4 regions of the Streptomyces sp. NPDC046939 genome follow, and region 1 is predicted to be linked to each of the others. Evidence: riboswitches for the same ligand, from Rfam matches in the RefSeq annotation. Region 1 holds a riboswitch; each other region holds the start of a gene.
The links. Region 1 has a riboswitch for thiamine pyrophosphate ahead of ABZ877_RS35505 (cytosine permease). Riboswitches for the same ligand answer to the same signal wherever they lie in the genome.
Positions count from the first base shown of each region.

Region 2: it holds a riboswitch for thiamine pyrophosphate, as region 1 does, so the genes downstream of both, thiO (glycine oxidase ThiO) here and ABZ877_RS35505 (cytosine permease) in region 1, are expected to answer to the same signal.
Region 3: it holds a riboswitch for thiamine pyrophosphate, as region 1 does, so the genes downstream of both, thiC (phosphomethylpyrimidine synthase ThiC) here and ABZ877_RS35505 (cytosine permease) in region 1, are expected to answer to the same signal.
Region 4: it holds a riboswitch for thiamine pyrophosphate, as region 1 does, so the genes downstream of both, ABZ877_RS05760 (thiamine ABC transporter substrate-binding protein) here and ABZ877_RS35505 (cytosine permease) in region 1, are expected to answer to the same signal.

Region 1 covers NZ_JBEYWV010000045.1:10,530-14,741, reverse strand. The annotation lists gene ABZ877_RS35515 (HAMP domain-containing sensor histidine kinase) at 1-38, opposite strand, end outside; gene ABZ877_RS35510 (response regulator transcription factor) at 25-747, opposite strand; gene ABZ877_RS35505 (cytosine permease) at 787-2,175, opposite strand; TPP riboswitch at 2,169-2,265, opposite strand; gene ABZ877_RS35500 (aspartate/glutamate racemase family protein) at 2,294-2,989, shown strand; gene ABZ877_RS35495 (hypothetical protein) at 3,011-3,406, opposite strand; gene ABZ877_RS35490 (DUF4097 family beta strand repeat-containing protein) at 3,575-4,212, shown strand, end outside.
Region 2 covers NZ_JBEYWV010000056.1:21,850-26,061, reverse strand. The annotation lists gene ABZ877_RS38575 (FAD-dependent oxidoreductase) at 1-1,139, opposite strand, end outside; TPP riboswitch at 1,369-1,482, shown strand; gene thiO (glycine oxidase ThiO) at 1,480-2,661, shown strand; gene thiS (sulfur carrier protein ThiS) at 2,658-2,858, shown strand; gene ABZ877_RS38560 (thiazole synthase) at 2,860-3,654, shown strand; gene pknB (Stk1 family PASTA domain-containing Ser/Thr kinase) at 3,736-4,212, shown strand, end outside.
Region 3 covers NZ_JBEYWV010000023.1:69,783-73,994, reverse strand. The annotation lists gene ABZ877_RS24650 (hypothetical protein) at 1-157, shown strand, start outside; gene thiC (phosphomethylpyrimidine synthase ThiC) at 224-2,002, opposite strand; TPP riboswitch at 1,995-2,159, opposite strand; gene ABZ877_RS24640 (YibE/F family protein) at 2,231-3,595, shown strand; gene ABZ877_RS24635 (SsgA family sporulation/cell division regulator) at 3,659-4,126, opposite strand.
Region 4 covers NZ_JBEYWV010000004.1:53,586-57,797, forward strand. The annotation lists gene ABZ877_RS05755 (iron ABC transporter permease) at 1-840, opposite strand, end outside; gene ABZ877_RS05760 (thiamine ABC transporter substrate-binding protein) at 906-2,000, opposite strand; TPP riboswitch at 2,070-2,188, opposite strand; gene rlmN (23S rRNA (adenine(2503)-C(2))-methyltransferase RlmN) at 2,220-3,326, opposite strand; gene ABZ877_RS05770 (phosphatidate cytidylyltransferase) at 3,439-4,212, opposite strand, start outside.

The DNA of each region.
Region 1 (4,212 bases):
TCCGTCCGCGGCCCGTCGGCGGTCCTACGCCGACGCATCGCGGGCGCCCTTGTCCGGGTCCGTCAGCTTGTAGCCGACGCCGAAGACGGTGAGCAGCCGGACGGGGCGGCGCGGCTGCGGCTCAATCTTCTTGCGGAGGTTCATGACGTGCACGTCGACGGTGCGGTTGCTGATGTAGCGGTCGAAGCCGTGCAGTTCGGCGAGGAGCCGCTCCCTGCTGAAGACCCGGCCCGGCTCCGCCGCCATCGCCGCGAGCAGCCGGAACTCGCCCGGCGTGCACTCGACGGCCGCCCCGTCGACGGCGACCTCGTGCCGGTCGGGGTCGACGACGAGCGCGCCGACGGTCAGCCGCGCCGACGCCGGGCCGGTCGCGCCGCCCCGGCGGGTGCGGCGCAGCAGGGTCCGCACCCGTGCCATCAGTTCGCGCGGGCTGTACGGCTTCGTCATGTAGTCGTCGGCGCCGAGGTCGAGGCCGAGCAGCAGATCGTCCTCGGTGGAGCGCGCGGTCAGCATCAGGACGGGGATCTCCCGCGCCTCGGCGCGCAGCACCCGTACGACGTCGAGCCCGTCGGTCCGCGGCATCATCACATCGAGGACGAGCAGGTCGGGCTCGCCCCGCCGGATCTCCTCGATGGCCTGCCGCCCGTCCCGTACGACGGTGACGGCGTGGCCCTCACGCTCCAGGTAGCGGCGGACCAGCTCGGCCTGTTTCTCGTCGTCTTCGGCGACCATGACGTTTGCGCACACCCCGCAGATCGTAGGCGAGGTGCGGGAACACGTGTCCGGTCAGCTCGCGCGCGACCGGAACGGGGCGTACACGAGCAGCGCCGTGCCGAACGCCACGTAGTAGCCGAGATCCGCGCCGTGCAGCGCCTCGGCCACCGGGCCGACGTACAGGGACGTGTTCATGAACGGGACCGTGGCGGCGAACGCGGCGAGGAACGCGACCAGGGCGGGGACGACCGGCCGGCGGCGGGACGACTCGCCGGCCAGGTCGACGGGGGCGCCGCGCCGGGCGCGGGCCCGGGCCAGCCAGTCGACGAGGACGACCGCGACGAAGCCGGGGATCCAGTAGCCGACGAAGAGCAGGACGTTCTGGAAGCGGGCGGCGGTGTCGGCGGCGTGCATCCACAGCACCAGCGGGAAGCCGAGCGCGGCGGCCAGGGCCGCGGCGAGCGGGCGGGGCAGGCGGGCGCCGACGACCTGGAGGGCGAGCGAGCCGCTGTAGTCGTTCATGGCGTTGCTGCACAGCGCGGCGAGCGCCACGGCGAGGAGCCCGACCGAGCCGACGACCCCGCCGCCGAGCAACGTGTCGACACCTCGCGCGGTCTGGTCGGTGAAGACGGAGGCACCCCACAGGCCGAGCGCCTGCACGGCCGTGAAGGAGACGACGACACCGGCGAGCGTGCACCAGAACATCCGGACCGGGGAGGTGGTGCGCGGCAGGTAGCGGCTGAAGTCGCTGGCGTACGGGGCCCAGGAGAGGGCCAGGCTGAGCGCGATGGTGGTGGTCAGCGCGAACGCGCCCGCGCGGTCGGCCCCGTGGACGCTGCCGTGCCCCGCCGGGGTGACCCCGGCGTCCGCGAGCCGCAGCGCCAGGGCGCAGAACGCGACCGCGAGGACGGCCGTCATCCACTGTTGCAGGCGGTGGATCGCCTCGTAGCCGAGCGCGCCGAACGCGCCCTGCGCGGCCATCATCACCAGCGCCCCCAGCCAGAACGGCCAGCCGCACAGCCGGGCGAGCGCGTCACCGCCGAACAGGCCGATCAGCGCGTCCCAGGCGATGGAGGACAGCCACTGCAAGGTGCCGGGGACGACGACGCCCCGGCCGAACGCCAGCCTGGCCAGCGGCAGTTGACCGGCCCCGGTGGCGCTCCCCCACGTCCCCAGGTACGCGGTCGGTACGGCGCCCAGCACCGTGCCCAGGACCACGGCGGCGAGCGCGGTGCCGAAGTCCAGGCCGAGCGCGGCGCCGACGGTGCCGGTGAAGACACCGCTCATGGTCAGATTGGGCGCGAACCACACGGTGAACAGGCGCCCGGCACCGCCGTACCGGTGGCTCTCGGGAACGGGCGCGATCCCCCGCGCCTCGGGGCGCCAGTCACCGGGGGCGGCGGGCATCCGCCCGTCGAAGGCGGCCTCGCGCGGCTGCGTGGAAGCGTGCGGCATCGACATCTCGCTGACATCCCTCCGCCAGTGCTAACTGGTTCAGGTTCTACGGGTGTGATCTCAGCCCCGCTTCTCGGGGCACCCCGTGTCGGGCAGTACCGGAGCGCACCCTACCCTGTCGGCCATGAGGACCATCGGCTTGATCGGCGGCATGAGCTGGGAGTCGACCGCCGAGTACTACCGGCTGCTCAACGAGCTGACGCGGGACCGGCTCGGCGGGCTGCACTCGGCGCGGATCGTGCTGTACTCCGTCGACTTCGCGGAGATCGAACGGTTGCAGGTCGCGGGCGACTGGGAGGAGGCCGGCCGCGTCCTCGGCGCGGCCGCCCGGAGCCTGGAGGCGGCCGGCGCCGATCTGCTGCTGATCTGCACCAACACGATGCACAAGGTCGCCGACCAGGTGCGGGCGGCGACGTCCGTACCGCTGCTGCACCTCGCCGACGCGACGGCGGACGCGGTCCGCGCGGCGGGCGCGAAGCGGGTCGGGCTGCTCGGCACCGCGTTCACCATGGAGCAGGACTTCTACCGGGGCCGCCTCGCGAGCCACGGCCTCGACGTGCTCGTCCCGGACGAGGCGGGCCGCGCGCTCGTGCACCGGGTGATCTACGAGGAGCTGTGCCTCGGCATCGTCCGGGACGCCTCACGCGCCGCGTACCAGGAGGTCATCGCGGGGCTCGTGGCGGCGGGCGCGGAGGGCATCGTCCTCGGCTGCACGGAGATCGAGCTGCTGATCGGCGCCGAGGACAGCCCGGTCCCGGTCTTCCCGACAGCACGGCTGCACGCGGAGGCGGCGGTACGGGAGGCGCTGCGCGACGGCTGATGCCGAGCGGTTCCGCGTGGGTCAGGGTGCTGGTTCTCCCAGTTCCTCCGGGGTCGACGGGTGGCATGCCTTGATCGCGTCGGTGAGGGTGGCGTGGATGCCTCCCCTGAGGCGGTCCGCGCCCGCCGCTCGTAGCGCGGAGCGCGCCGCGGCGTGGGCGACCAGGGCGACGGAGCCGGCGTCCGGCGCGCCCTCCGTCCCCAGGGCCGTGCCGACGAACTGCCGCACCGCGCCGGTCGTGCAGTGCTCGACGCCCCTGAAGTCGAGCACGAAGAGGCGCTGACCGGTGTCCGTCATACGGCCCAGCAGCCCGCACAACTCGGCGGCCACGGCGTCGTCGAACGTCCCGGCGACATCGACGACCAGGACGTTCCCGGTCGCCCAGCGCGCCGGGAAGGTCACCCGCGCTCGCTCCATCCTCGGTCCTTCGGTCCTCGGGCCGCGCATGCGCGGCGGCTCGTGTGCGGGGGCGCCTACCCCGGCCCGCACAACCGCACGCCCCCATCATGCGGCGCCACGGAAGCTCCGGGACAGGCGCGTGCCGGGGCCGGTGCGGGGCAAGCGGCCGGAATGAAGGCAGCGACGATGACATCCGCCCGGCGCCTGGCGGCCGCGGTGCTCGGCCTCGCGACCGTTCCCGTCCTCGCGGGGTGCGGCGGGGGCGACGGCCACGCCTCGGCGCGGGGCGCCGAGTTGGCCGCGTCCGACCTGCGGCTGACCATCACCACGGACAACGGTGTGCGGCTGCGCCCCACCGACGGCGACAAAGTAGGCGTCGACAGGGCCGTCGCCCACCACTGGTCACGCCACGACGACACCCGCGTCCTCGACCTGAGCTGCCGCGACCGGGAGCAGCCGGGCCGGCCGTGTCCGCGTATGCCCGAGATCCAGGTCCCCGCCGGCACGGCCGTGACGGTCACCGCCCGCAACGCCGGGATCGACGCCGCGGGCCTGACCGGCCCCCTCGACCTGACCACGGTGAACGGCGATGTGACGGTGGCCGATTCCGGCGCGGGCAAGGCGTCGCTGCGCCTCGCGACCCGCAACGGCTCCGTGCACACCACCTCCGTACGCGCCTCGGCCCTCGGCGCGCGCACGGTCAACGGCGATGTCACCCTCGACTGCGCGACCGCCCCGCGCCGGGTCTCGGCGCGTACGGTGAACGGCTCGGTCGACGTCGCCGTGCCGCATGACGCCCCCGGCTACCGGGTGGACGCCACGAC
Region 2 (4,212 bases), on a different contig from region 1:
CGGGCGGGGTCGGCCAGCAGCTCCGGGTCGAGCACGGTGCCGGCCTCGATGAGCTTGCGCCCCTGGGCCAGGTCCCGGGGCTTGCCGACGGCGAGGACCGCCACCAGGGCTCCTTCGCGCAGCCAGCACACCGACCAGGCCGCGCCTGCCGGGTCCCCGCGCCACACGGTCGTGTCGGCGGCGCGGTGGTGGCCCGCGTACTGCACGAACCGCCCGAACTGCTCCGACCAGAAGTAGGGCACCGGGTCGTACACGGCCGGTGTCTCACCGATGATGTTCGCGGCGACGGTCCGGGGCCCTTGCAGGGCGTTGTCCCAGTGGTGGACGAGCAGCCGCTCGCCGTAGCGCGCCGAGGGGAAGGACGAGCAGTCCCCGACGGCGTAGACATCGGCCACGGAGGTGCGCAGCCCGGCATCGGCGACGACCTCGCGGTGCTCGCCCAGCTCGATGCCGGACCCGGCGAGCCACCCGGTGGCGGGCCGGGCGCCGATGCCGACGACGACGGCCCCGGCGGGCAGCCGCGTCCCGTCGTCCAGGGCCACGAACCCGGGCTCGACGTGCTCCACGCGCGCGTGGGTGCGCAACTGGGCCCCCGCGTCCGCGTACCAGGCCGCCATGGGCGCGGCGATCTCGGCGGGCAGCGCCCCGGCCAGCGGTCGCTCGGCGGCCTCCACGACGGTGACCCGGCAGCCGGCCTCGCGGGCGGCGGTGGCGAACTCGGCGCCGATCCACCCGGCGCCCACGACCACCACGTCACGCTGCTCGGCGAGGACGGGCCGCAGCCTCTCGGCGTCGTCGAGGGTGCGCAGCAGGTGGACGCCGGGAACGCCGTCCGCACCGGGCAGCCGCACGGGTTCGGCACCGGTGGCAAGGACGAGGACGTCGTAGGACACGGCCCCGTCGGCGGTGTCGAGTTCATGGTCACCGGGTCGCACACCGGTGACCTCGCGCCCCAGCTCCAGGGTGACGCCGAGGGCGGCGAAGTCCACGTCGAAGGCGGACCCCTCGGCCTTTCCGAGCAGGACGGCCTTGGAGAGCGGCGGCCGGTCGTAGGGCGGATGGGGCTCGGCGCCGATCAGCGTGACGGTGCCCGCGAAGCCCTGTTCGCGCAGGGCCACGGCGGTCTGCACACCGGCCATCCCCGCGCCGACGATGACGACGTGCCGCTGCCCCTGAGGTGTTCCGTTGCCGCTCGGTTGCTCGCTCACCGGATCACCTTAGGCGTCCGATCTTGCGTCGGTCAGCGGCACGGGCCACTCCCGCGCCGTGACGTCCTGCACACGTGTCACTGGTTTAGCGATCAAGCCGCCGTCCGCACCGACGACCGTACTTACTGAGGAGCGCGCCGGGCGGTTAGGGTGGCCGACGTAAAGCACTCGCGGGAGCCCGTACGCAGCGGGCTGAGAGGGAGGCTGGAGCGGCCTCCGACCGTACGAACCTGATCCGGGTCATGCCGGCGAAGGGAGGGGCTGGACGCCCATGTCGCGTATCCCCCAGTCAACCGACGTCCTGGTCGTCGGGGGCGGCATCATCGGTCTCGTCACGGCGTGGCGGACCGCGCAGCGCGGCCTCACGGTCGCGGTCGTGGACCCCGCGCCGGGCGGCGGGGCCGCCCAGGTGGCGGCCGGGATGCTGGCCGCGGTCACCGAACTGCACTACGGCGAGCAGACGCTGCTCGCCCTGAACGTCGAGTCGGCGCGCCGCTATCCGCGGTTCGTGGCGGAGCTGTCCGAGGCCACCGGCCAGGACCTCGGCCACCGCGCGTGCGGCACCCTCGCGGTCGCCCTGGACGCGGACGACCGGGCGCACCTGCGCGAACTGCACGCCTTCCAGCGGAAGTCGGGCCTGGAGTCCGAGTGGCTGTCGGGCCGCGAGTGCCGCCGCCTGGAGCCGATGCTCGCGCCGGGCGTGCGCGGCGGCCTGCGGGTCGACGGGGACCACCAGATCGACCCGAGAAAGCTCGCGAGCGCCCTCGTGACGGCCTGTGAGCGGGCGGGGGTGACCTTCCACCGCCAGAAGGCCGAACGCCTCTCAGTGATCCACGACAAGGCGCGTGGCGTGACCCTGGCGGACGGCACGGTGCTGGAGGCCGGCCAGACGGTCCTGGCGGCGGGCAGCCACAGCGCCTCGCTGCCCGGCGTCCCGGACGAGGTCCGGCCACCGGTCCGCCCGGTCAAGGGCCAGGTCCTCCGTCTGACGGTGCCGCCCCGGTACGCGCCGTTCCTCAGCCGCACCATCCGCGCCGTGGTCCGTGGCAACCACCTGTACCTGGTGCCGAGGGTCGACGGCGAACTGGTCGTCGGCGCCACGAGCGAGGAACTCGGCTGGGACACCACGGTCACCGCGGGCGGCGTCTACGAACTCCTGCGCGACGCCCACGAACTGGTCCCCGGCATCACGGAACTCCCCCTGACGGAGACCTGCGCGGGCCTGCGCCCCGGCTCCCCGGACAACGCCCCGCTCCTCGGCCCCACCGCCCTGCCCGGCCTGCTCCTGGCCACGGGTCACTACCGCAACGGCGTACTGCTCACCCCGGTCACGGGCGACGCGATGGCCCACGCCCTGACGACGGGCGAACTGCCGGAGGAGGCCCGCCCCTTCACCCCGGACCGCTTCCCCGCCCCCACCCGCACCCCGGCCACCTCGGAGCAGCCCGCATGAACGTGTCCCTGAACGGCGAACCGCGCGCGGTGGCCACCGGAACCACCCTGGAGGCGCTCGTGGCGACGCTCACCACCGCGCACTCCGGCGTGGCCGCGGCCCTGAACGAGACGGTCGTACCCCGCACCCAGTGGCGGGCGACAGAACTGACCGAAGGCGACCGCGTAGAGGTCCTCACCGCAGTACAAGGAGGCTGACATGGCGGACGACGCCTTCGTCCTCGGAGACACCACCTACTCCTCCCGCCTGATCATGGGCACGGGAGGCGCCCCCAGCCTGGAGATCCTGGAGCGCGCGCTGACCGCGTCCGGCACCGAACTCACCACCGTGGCAATGCGCCGCGTGGACGCGACCGTGCACGGCTCCGTCCTCTCCGTCCTGAAGAAGCTGAACATCCAGGCGCTGCCGAACACGGCGGGCTGCTACACGGCGGGCGAAGCGGTCCTCACCGCCCGACTGGCCCGCGAAGCGCTGGGCACCAGCCTGATCAAACTGGAGGTCATCGCGGACGAGAGGACCCTCCTCCCCGACCCGATCGAGACGCTGGAAGCCGCGGAGACCCTGGTGGACGACGGCTTCACCGTCCTGCCGTACACGAACGACGACCCGGTCCTGGCCCGCAAGCTGGAGGACGCCGGCTGCGCGGCGATCATGCCGCTCGGCTCCCCCATCGGCTCGGGCCTCGGCATCCGCAACCCGCACAACTTCGAGCTGATCGTGGAGCACGCGCGCGTGCCGGTGATCCTGGACGCGGGCGCGGGCACCGCCTCCGACGTGGCGCTGGCGATGGAACTGGGCTGCGCGGGCGTGATGCTCGCCTCGGCGGTGACCCGGGCGCAGAAACCCGTGCTGATGGCCGAGGGCATGCGGCACGCGGTGGAGGCGGGCCGCCTCGCGTACCGTGCGGGCCGCATCCCCAGGCGCCACTTCGCCGAGGCGTCGTCCCCCACGGAGGGCCGCGCACGCCTCGATCCGGAGCGTCCCGCCTTCTGACGGTCACAGCTCTGCTGCAGTCCGGGCCCGGTCCCGCAGCGGGAAGCGGCCCTGTCAGCCACCCCTCGTACACTCGCCTGCGTGGACACGACCCTTCAGGACCCGTTGCTCGGGCATGTGCTCGACGGCCGGTACCGCATCGACGCACGGATCGCGGTCGGCGGGATGGCCACGGTCTACCGGGCCGTGGACACCCGCCTGGACCGCGTGCTCGCGCTCAAGGTGATGCACCCCTCCCTCGCCACGGACGCGACGTTCGTGGAGCGCTTCATCCGCGAGGCGAAGTCCGTGGCCCGCCTGGCGCACCCGAACGTCGTGGGCGTCTTCGACCAGGGCGCCGAGGGCGCGTACGTCTACCTGGCGATGGAGTACATCGCGGGCTGCACGCTCCGCGACGTCCTGCGCGACCGCGGCGCCCTGCGCCCCCGCGCGGCGCTCGACATCCTGGAGCCGGTCCTCGCCGCGCTCGGGGCGGCGCACCGCGCGGGCTTCGTGCACCGGGACATGAAGCCGGAGAACATCCTCATAGGGGACGACGGCCGGGTGAAGGTGGCGGAC
Region 3 (4,212 bases), on a different contig from region 1:
CGGCGGCTCCACCGGCCGCATGCCGCAGCTCGGCTACAACAGGCCCGGGTTCAGCAGCCCCGACGGCGGCGGCACCGCCACGGGGCAGCGTGCCGGGTTCTCCAGCCCGGATTTCTCGAGCCCGGACTTCGGGGGCCCCGAGCACCAGCCGGACTGAGACCGGGGTACAGGGCTCGGGGCGCACGGTGGCGGCCCCGAGCCCGTCGTCATGCGCGGACGCCGGTCAGTCGGCGAGCGGCAGATAGACGCGGTTGCCCGCCTCGGCGAACTCCTTCGACTTCTGTTCCATGCCGGCCTCGACCTCGGCCCGCGTGGTGCCGTGCTCGCGGCGGATGTCCTGCGAGATCTTCATCGAGCAGAACTTCGGGCCGCACATGGAGCAGAAGTGCGCCGTCTTCGCCGGTTCGGCGGGGAGTGTCTCGTCGTGGAACTCCCGTGCCGTGTCCGGGTCGAGCGCCAGGTTGAACTGGTCCTCCCAGCGGAACTCGAAGCGGGCGTCCGAGAGCGCGTCGTCCCAGTCCTGCGCGCCCGGGTGCCCCTTGGCGAGGTCCGCCGCGTGCGCCGCGATCTTGTACGTGATGACGCCGGTCTTCACGTCGTCGCGGTTGGGCAGGCCGAGGTGCTCCTTGGGCGTGACGTAGCAGAGCATCGCCGTGCCCCACCAGGCGATCATCGCGGCCCCGATCCCGGACGTGATGTGGTCGTACGCGGGCGCCACGTCCGTGGTCAGCGGACCGAGCGTGTAGAACGGGGCCTCCTCGCAGATCTCCTGCTGGAGGTCGATGTTCTCCTTGATCTTGTGCATCGGGACATGGCCCGGGCCTTCGATCATGGTCTGGACGCCGTGCCGCTTGGCGATCGAGTTGAGCTCCCCGAGCGTCCTGAGCTCCGCGAACTGGGCCTCGTCGTTGGCGTCCGCGATGGAGCCGGGGCGCAGCCCGTCGCCGAGCGAGTACGTGACGTCGTACGCCGCGAGGATCTCGCAGAGCTCCTCGAAGTGCTCGTAGAGGAAGCTCTCCTTGTGGTGGGCGAGGCACCAGGCCGCCATGATCGAACCGCCGCGCGAGACGATGCCGGTCTTGCGGTTGGCGGTCAGCGGGACGTACGGGAGCCGGACGCCGGCGTGCACCGTCATGTAGTCCACGCCCTGCTCGGCCTGCTCGATGACGGTGTCCTTGTAGATCTCCCAGGTCAGCTCCTCGGCCTTGCCGTCGACCTTTTCGAGGGCCTGGTAGAGCGGCACCGTGCCGATGGGGACGGGGGAGTTGCGCAGGACCCATTCGCGGGTGGTGTGGATGTTGCGGCCGGTGGAGAGGTCCATGACGGTGTCGGCGCCCCAGCGGGTCGCCCACGTCATCTTCTCCACCTCCTCCTCGATGGACGAGGTGACGGCGGAGTTGCCGATGTTGGCGTTGACCTTCACCAGGAACCGCTTGCCGATGATCATCGGCTCGATCTCCGGGTGGTTCACGTTGGCGGGCAGCACCGCGCGGCCCGCCGCGATCTCCTCGCGGACGGTCTCGGGTGCGACGTTCTCCCGGATGGCCACGTACTCCATCTCCGGGGTGATCTCGCCCCGCCTGGCGTACGCGAGCTGGGTCACGGGCTCGCCGGTCCTGCTGCGGCGCGGCTGGCGGGGGCGGCCGGGGAAGACCGCGTCGAGGTTGCGCAGACCGCCGCGTGGCGAGGTGTGCTTGATGCCGTCGTCCTCGGGGCGGGCGGGGCGGCCCGCGTACTCCTCGGTGTCGCCGCGGGCGATGATCCAGTTCTCCCGGAGCGGTGCGAGCCCCCTGCGCACATCGGTGTCGACGGTCGGATCGGTGTACGGGCCGGAGGTGTCGTACAGCGTGACGGCCTGGCCGTTGGTGAGATGCACCTGTCGGACCGGCACCTTGAGGTCCGGGCGTGAGCCCTGGATGTACCCCTTGTGCCAGCCGATGGACTTCCCGGCCTCCGGCTCAGAGCCGTTGGAGGCAGGCGTGCGTGTGTCCGTTGTGGTCATGAGACCTACTCCCTACGCCGGCATTACCCGGTAACAGGTTCGGCGGTCGACGCAGCGGTGTTCGTCGGCGGTGTTTCACGCTGTTTCACGTGAAACACGCATGGACGAAGGTCAGCGCCCTCTCAGCCCGGTGCTCCGAGCTCCCGCGTGTGCAAAGGTGCCTCCACGCTAGCGGCAGTTCGGACGCGTTGAACAGAGGGCCCCTGTCGCTCTTGCGATGATCGGGCGGTGACCACGACGCAGCAGCCCCCGCCTCCGCCGCCCCAACCGCCGCATGGGCCCGGCCCCTCAGGGTCAGGGCACGGCCCGGGCGGACACGGCCACTCGCACAGTCATGGGCCCGCCACGCCCGTCTCACAGCACCTGCGCAAGGTCATCGCGGCGATCCTGGTGCCGTTCTCCGTCGCCGTCGTCGTCGGCCTCGTGGTGCTGTGGCCGGGCGGGGCCCCCGACCACGAGCGCACCGGTGTCGGCTTCGACCGCCAGACGCAGCAGGCCACCGTCGCCCGGGTCGAGAAGGTGGACTGCAAGTCCGTGAACGCGGCGGGCTCCGCCACCCAGGACCCGTCGGGTGCGCCGACGCAGGGCCGGGCCTCCGGTACCTGCGAGAAGGCGACGATCCGGGTCGCCACCGGCAAGGACACGGGTCGTACGTTCACGGAGATCATCCAGCCGGACTCGCCACGGCAACTGCGCGAGGGCCAGAAGGTGATCGTCGCCTACGCGCCGGACGCGCCCAGGGAGTTGCAGTACTCGGTCACCGATGTGGACCGCAAGATCCCCATGGCGCTGCTCGCCGGGATCTTCGCCCTGGTGGTCGTCGTGGTGGGCCGCATGCGCGGCGTCATGGCGCTGGTCGCGCTCGCGGTCAGCTTCCTGGTGCTGACGCTGTTCATCCTCCCGGCGATCCTCCAGGGCTCGAACCCGCTGGTCGTGGCCGTCGTCGGGGCGAGCGCCATCATGCTGATCGCGCTCTACATGTGCCACGGGCTGACGGCCCGTACATCGGTCGCCGTCCTCGGCACCCTCGTGTCACTGCTGCTCATCGGCGTGCTGGGATCGCTCTTCATCGGCTGGGCCGCCCTGACGGGCAACACGGACGACAACACCGGCCTGATCCACGGCCTGTACCCGGACATCGACATGAGCGGCCTGCTGCTCGCCGGCGTCATCATCGGGTCGCTGGGCGTGCTGGACGACGTGACGGTCACGCAGACGTCGGCGGTGTGGGAGCTGCACGAGGCCAACCCGACGATGGGCTGGCGCGGCCTGTACCGGGCGGGCATCAGGATCGGCCGCGACCACATCGCGTCCGTCGTCAACACCCTGGTCCTCGCGTACGCGGGCGCGGCGCTGCCGCTGCTCCTGCTCTTCTCGATCGCGCAGAGCAGCGTCGTCGACGTGGCCACCAGTGAGCTGGTGGCCGAGGAGATCGTGCGCACGCTGGTCGGTTCGATCGGCTTGGTGGCGGCGGTGCCGGTGACGACCGCGCTGGCCGCACTGGTGGTCTCCGCCGACCGTCCGACGTCCGGCGGGCGGCCCGCGCGGACCGCTCCTGGACGTGGTGGCGGCGGTCGACGACGCAAGCGCTGAGCGGCGCGGAACGGCTCGGGTGCACCGCGCCGCACAAACGTCACATCGTCAACTGCTGGTTGATCAACCCGCGTTCTGCTCCTCGGCGAGGATCCGGTCGAGCGCCTCGTCGAGTTCGGCCTCGTAGTCGGCCAGGGACTGCTCCTGACCGAGGGGGACGAGCTTGTCCGTACGGTCGAGGAACGCCACCAGCGGGGCGACCCCGGCCCGGAACAGGGCGTGGTCACCGCCCACTTGCAGCCGGATGTGCACCTCCGTCGGCAGCTCGTCGGCGCCGCCGCCTCCCGCGCTCTCCACGGGCAGGATCCGCACATCACCGTCGCCCGTGGCCCCGTTGACCCCGTCGACCAGGAGTTCACGGCCGAACGCCCAGGTCACAGGCGCGTCGCCGGGGAGATGGAAGGTGAGGCGCACGGCGTACGGATCAGCCGACTCGTACCGCAGCTCCACCGGGATGCGGAACGAGAGCTCCTCGGAGACGAGGAAGCTCATCATGACCTCTGCTTGCACTGCTTCTACCGACTCGCGCATCGCCTACCCCGTCAATGTGACGTCGATTGGCCAGGAATGACCATCCTGACGCTGCTGGCATCTTGCTCAACGTACACGGGGGATTA
Region 4 (4,212 bases), on a different contig from region 1:
CCCGGCGAGCAGCGCCCACTGCCCGGCCCCGCGCGGCCTGCGCGCCGTGTGCGCCGCGTCGACCAGCCGGAGCGCGCTCTCGCGCCGGCGCACGCTCCAGGCGTGCACGCCCAGGATGAGCCCGACCGCGACGAACTGCACGATCGTGAGGACGGCGGCGGTCGACAGGTCGAAGATCTGCGCGGTCTGCCGGTAGATCTCCACTTCGAGGGTCGAGTAGCCCGGCCCGCCGAGGATCTGCACGACCCCGAACGACGTGAAGGTGAACAGGAAGACCATCAGCCCCGCCGCCGCCACGGCCGGGCCGAGCGCGGGCAGCGTCACCCGGCGCCACGCCGCGAACCGCGAGGCGCCGAGCATCCGCGCAGCCTCCTCCTGACGCGGATCGAGCTGCCCCCAGAGCCCGCCCACGGTCCGGACCACCACCGCGTAGTTGAAGAAGACGTGCGCGACGAGGATCGCCCACACGGTGGTGTCGAGCCGCACGCCCCACAGCTCGTCGAGCAGCCCGCCCCGCCCGACCAGGGCCAGGAACGCCGTCCCCACGACGACGGTCGGCAGCACGAACGGCACGGTGACGACCGCCCGCAACACCTGCTTGCCGGGGAAGTCGAGCCGCGCGAACACATACGCGCCGGGCAACGCGATCAGCAACGTAAGGGCGGTCGACGCCAGCGCCTGCCACACCGTGAACCACAGGACGTGCCGGATGTCCGACTCCGCCAGCACGTCCCCGATCCGCCCGAACTGCCAGGCGCCGCCGACGAGGAGCCCACGGCGGACGATGGCGACGACCGGGTACGCGAAGAAGACCGCGAAGAAAAGGACAGGCACGACCATGAGACCGAGCCGCGCGGCGCCCCCGGAGGAGCGCCCGCGCGATGCCCGGGGCCGCGTCGGGGGTGCTACTTCCTTACGAGCGAGGTCCACGACTTGACCCAGTTGTCACGGTTCTTGGCGATCCTGCGCGGGCTCATGTACTCGGGGTCGGCGACGCGCACGGCGTACTTGGTGTACTCGGCGGGCGCGTGGGCGTCCTCGGTCACCGGGTCGACGAACATGTTGAGCGGCATGTCCTGTTGGAACTCCTTGGAGATGAGGAAGTCCAGGAGCGCCTTGCCGCCCTTCTCGTTCTTCGCCCCGTCGAGCAGCCCCGCGAACTCGACCTGCTGGAAGCACGTCTTCGTCGCGACGCCGACCGGCGACGTCCTCGGCTGCGGGTCGGAGTAGATCGCCTCGGCGGGCGGCGAGGACGCGTACGACACGACGAGTGGCCGGTCGCCGCCCGCCTTCTTACCGCCCGCGCTGCCGCTGAACTCCTCGTTGTACGCCTGGTCCCAGCCGTCGACGACCTTCACCCCGTTGGCGACGAGCTTCTTCCAGTAGCCCTGCCAGCCGTCGTCGCCGTACTCCGCGGCGGTCCCGAGCAGGAAGCCGAGGCCGGGCGAGGAGGTGGCGGCGTTCTCCGTGACGAGCAGGTTCTTGTACTGCGGCTTCGCGAGATCGGCGAAGGAGGACGGCGGCGCCAGCTTGTGCTGCTCGAAGTACTTCTTGTCGTAGTTGACGCAGATGTCGCCGGTGTCGATGGGCGTGACGCTGTACTTGCCGAACAGGATGTCGAGCCGGTACTCGCTCAGCACCCGTTCGATCCCCTCGGCCTTGTACGGCGTGAAGATCTTGTTGTCGATCGCGCGGGACAGCAGGGTGTTGTCGACGCCGAAGAAGACGTCGCCCTGCGGATTGCCCTTGGACAGGATCGCCTTGTTGACGGCCTGCCCGGCGTCACCGTCCTTCAGGACCTTCACCTTGTACCCGGACTTCTTCTCGAAGTCCTTCAGTACGTTCTTGGAGACGGCCCAGGAGTCGTGGCTGACCAGGGTGACGGTCTTGGAGTCGCCCGAGCCGCCGTCGCCGGACGACCCGCAGGCGGAAAGAGCGACAAGAGCGACGCCCACGGCCAGGGCCAGGCACGTCTTCTTCTTGCTGATGGTGGTGCTCATCGGATTCCTCCTGGAATGACCAGGAGAAGACGCGGCCCCGCCCGGAGGTTCCCGGGCAGGGCGCAACAGCATGAGTGGTGACCGAACTTCCTACCCGGAATGACCCGGGCGAGGTTCAGAGGGTCTGCGGCCTGCGGTGTGAACCGGTGCCGCACTCTCAGCGCTGTGGCGCTCCCCTGTCGGAATATGCAGATGTGGTGAGTGGTGCCGGACCTCAGATTACCGCTCGGTCGCGGCGAGCTGACCGCACGCCCCGTCGATCTCCTGGCCACGGGTGTCCCGGATGGTGACGGGCACCCCGTGCGCGGCGATCGCCTCGACGAACGCCTTCTCGTCCTCGGGCCGCGACGCGGTCCACTTCGACCCCGGCGTCGGGTTGAGCGGGATGAGATTGACATGCACGGGCTTGCCCCGCAGCAGCCGCCCGAGCCGGTCCCCACGCCACGCCTGATCGTTGATGTCGCGGATGAGGGCGTACTCGATCGACAGCCGACGCCCGGACTTGGCGGCGTACTCCCACCCGGCGTCGAGGACCTCGCGCACCTTCCACCGGGTGTTGACCGGTACGAGGGTGTCGCGCAGCTCGTCGTCGGGCGCGTGCAGCGAGATGGCGAGGCGGCACTTGAACCCCTCGTCGGCGAAGCGGTGGATGGCCGGCACGAGCCCGACCGTCGACACGGTGATACCGCGCTGCGAAAGGCCCAGCCCGTCCGGCTCGGGGTCGGTGAGCGCCCGGATGGCGCCGACGACCCGCTTGTAGTTGGCGAGCGGCTCGCCCATCCCCATGAAGACGATGTTGCTGAGCCGCGCCGGCCCACCAGGGATCTCGCCGTCCCTGAGCGCCCGCATCCCGTCCACGATCTGGTGCACGATCTCACCGGTCGACAGGTTCCGGTCGAGCCCGGCCTGCCCCGTGGCGCAGAACGGGCAGTTCATCCCGCACCCGGCCTGCGACGAGATGCACATGGTGACCCGGTCCGGGTAGCGCATGAGCACGGACTCGACGAGCGTCCCGTCGAACAGCCGCCACAGCGTCTTGCGGGTGGTGTCCTGGTCGGTCGACAGGTGCCGCACGACGGTCATCAGCTCGGGCAGCAACGCCTCCCGCAGCTTCTCGCGCGACCCGGCGGGGATGTCGGTCCACTCCGCGGGGTCGTGCGCGTACCGCGCGAAGTAGTGCTGCGAGAGCTGCTTGGCGCGGAACGGCTTCTCACCGATCGCGGCAACAGCCTCCTTCCGCTCGGCGGGCGAAAGATCGGCAAGGTGCCGCGGCGGCTTCTTGGCTCCGCGGGGGGCGACGAAAGTGAGTTCTCCGGGCTTAGGCATGGCTCATCCAGTGTCGCACGCGTCGCAGGCCCGTCGGGAATCCCGCTTTTCAGCGCGCGGAAACGGGCCCCCGCCAAGAGGCGGGAGCCCGTAAACAGGAGAGACGCCCGGGTCAGGACCCCACGAACAGGACCAGGAGGAGCCAGACCACCGGTGCCGTCGGCAGCAGGGAGTCCAGGCGGTCCATGATGCCGCCGTGGCCGGGGAGCAGCGTGCCCATGTCCTTGATGCCGAGGTCGCGCTTGATCATGGATTCGCCGAGGTCGCCGAGGGTCGCGCTGGCGGCGACGCAGACGCCGAGGACGAGCCCCTGCCACCAGGCTCCGTCGTCGACCAGGAACTCCATGCAGAGCACGCCGGCCACCATGGCGAACGCCACCGCGCCGACCAGGCCCTCGCGGGTCTTGCCGGGGCTGATGCGAGGCGCGAGCTTGTTCTTGCCGAAGCGCCAGCCGACGGCGTACGCGCCGGTGTCGCTGACCACGGTGAGGATCAGGAACGTCAGGACGCGCCACGCCCCGTCGTCCGCGGTGAGCATCATCGCCACGAAGGTGGCGAGGAAGGGGACGTAGAACGCGGCGAAGACGCCCGCCGTCACGTCCTTCAGATAGCCCTCGGGCGGCTCCGTCATCCGCCACACCAGGACGGCGAGCGCGGTCAGCGCCATCGCCACCCAGGCGCCCTCGGCGCCGCGGACGTATCCGGCGACGACCATCGCCGCGCCGCCGATGGCGAGCGGCACGAGCGGCGCCTTGATGCTCTTGCGCTCCTGGAGCCGGGAGGTCAGCTCCCACAGGCCGACGACGACGGCGACCGCTATCACGCCGACGAAGACGGCCTTGACGACGAAGAGCGACGCGATGATCACGACGCCGAGTCCGACGCC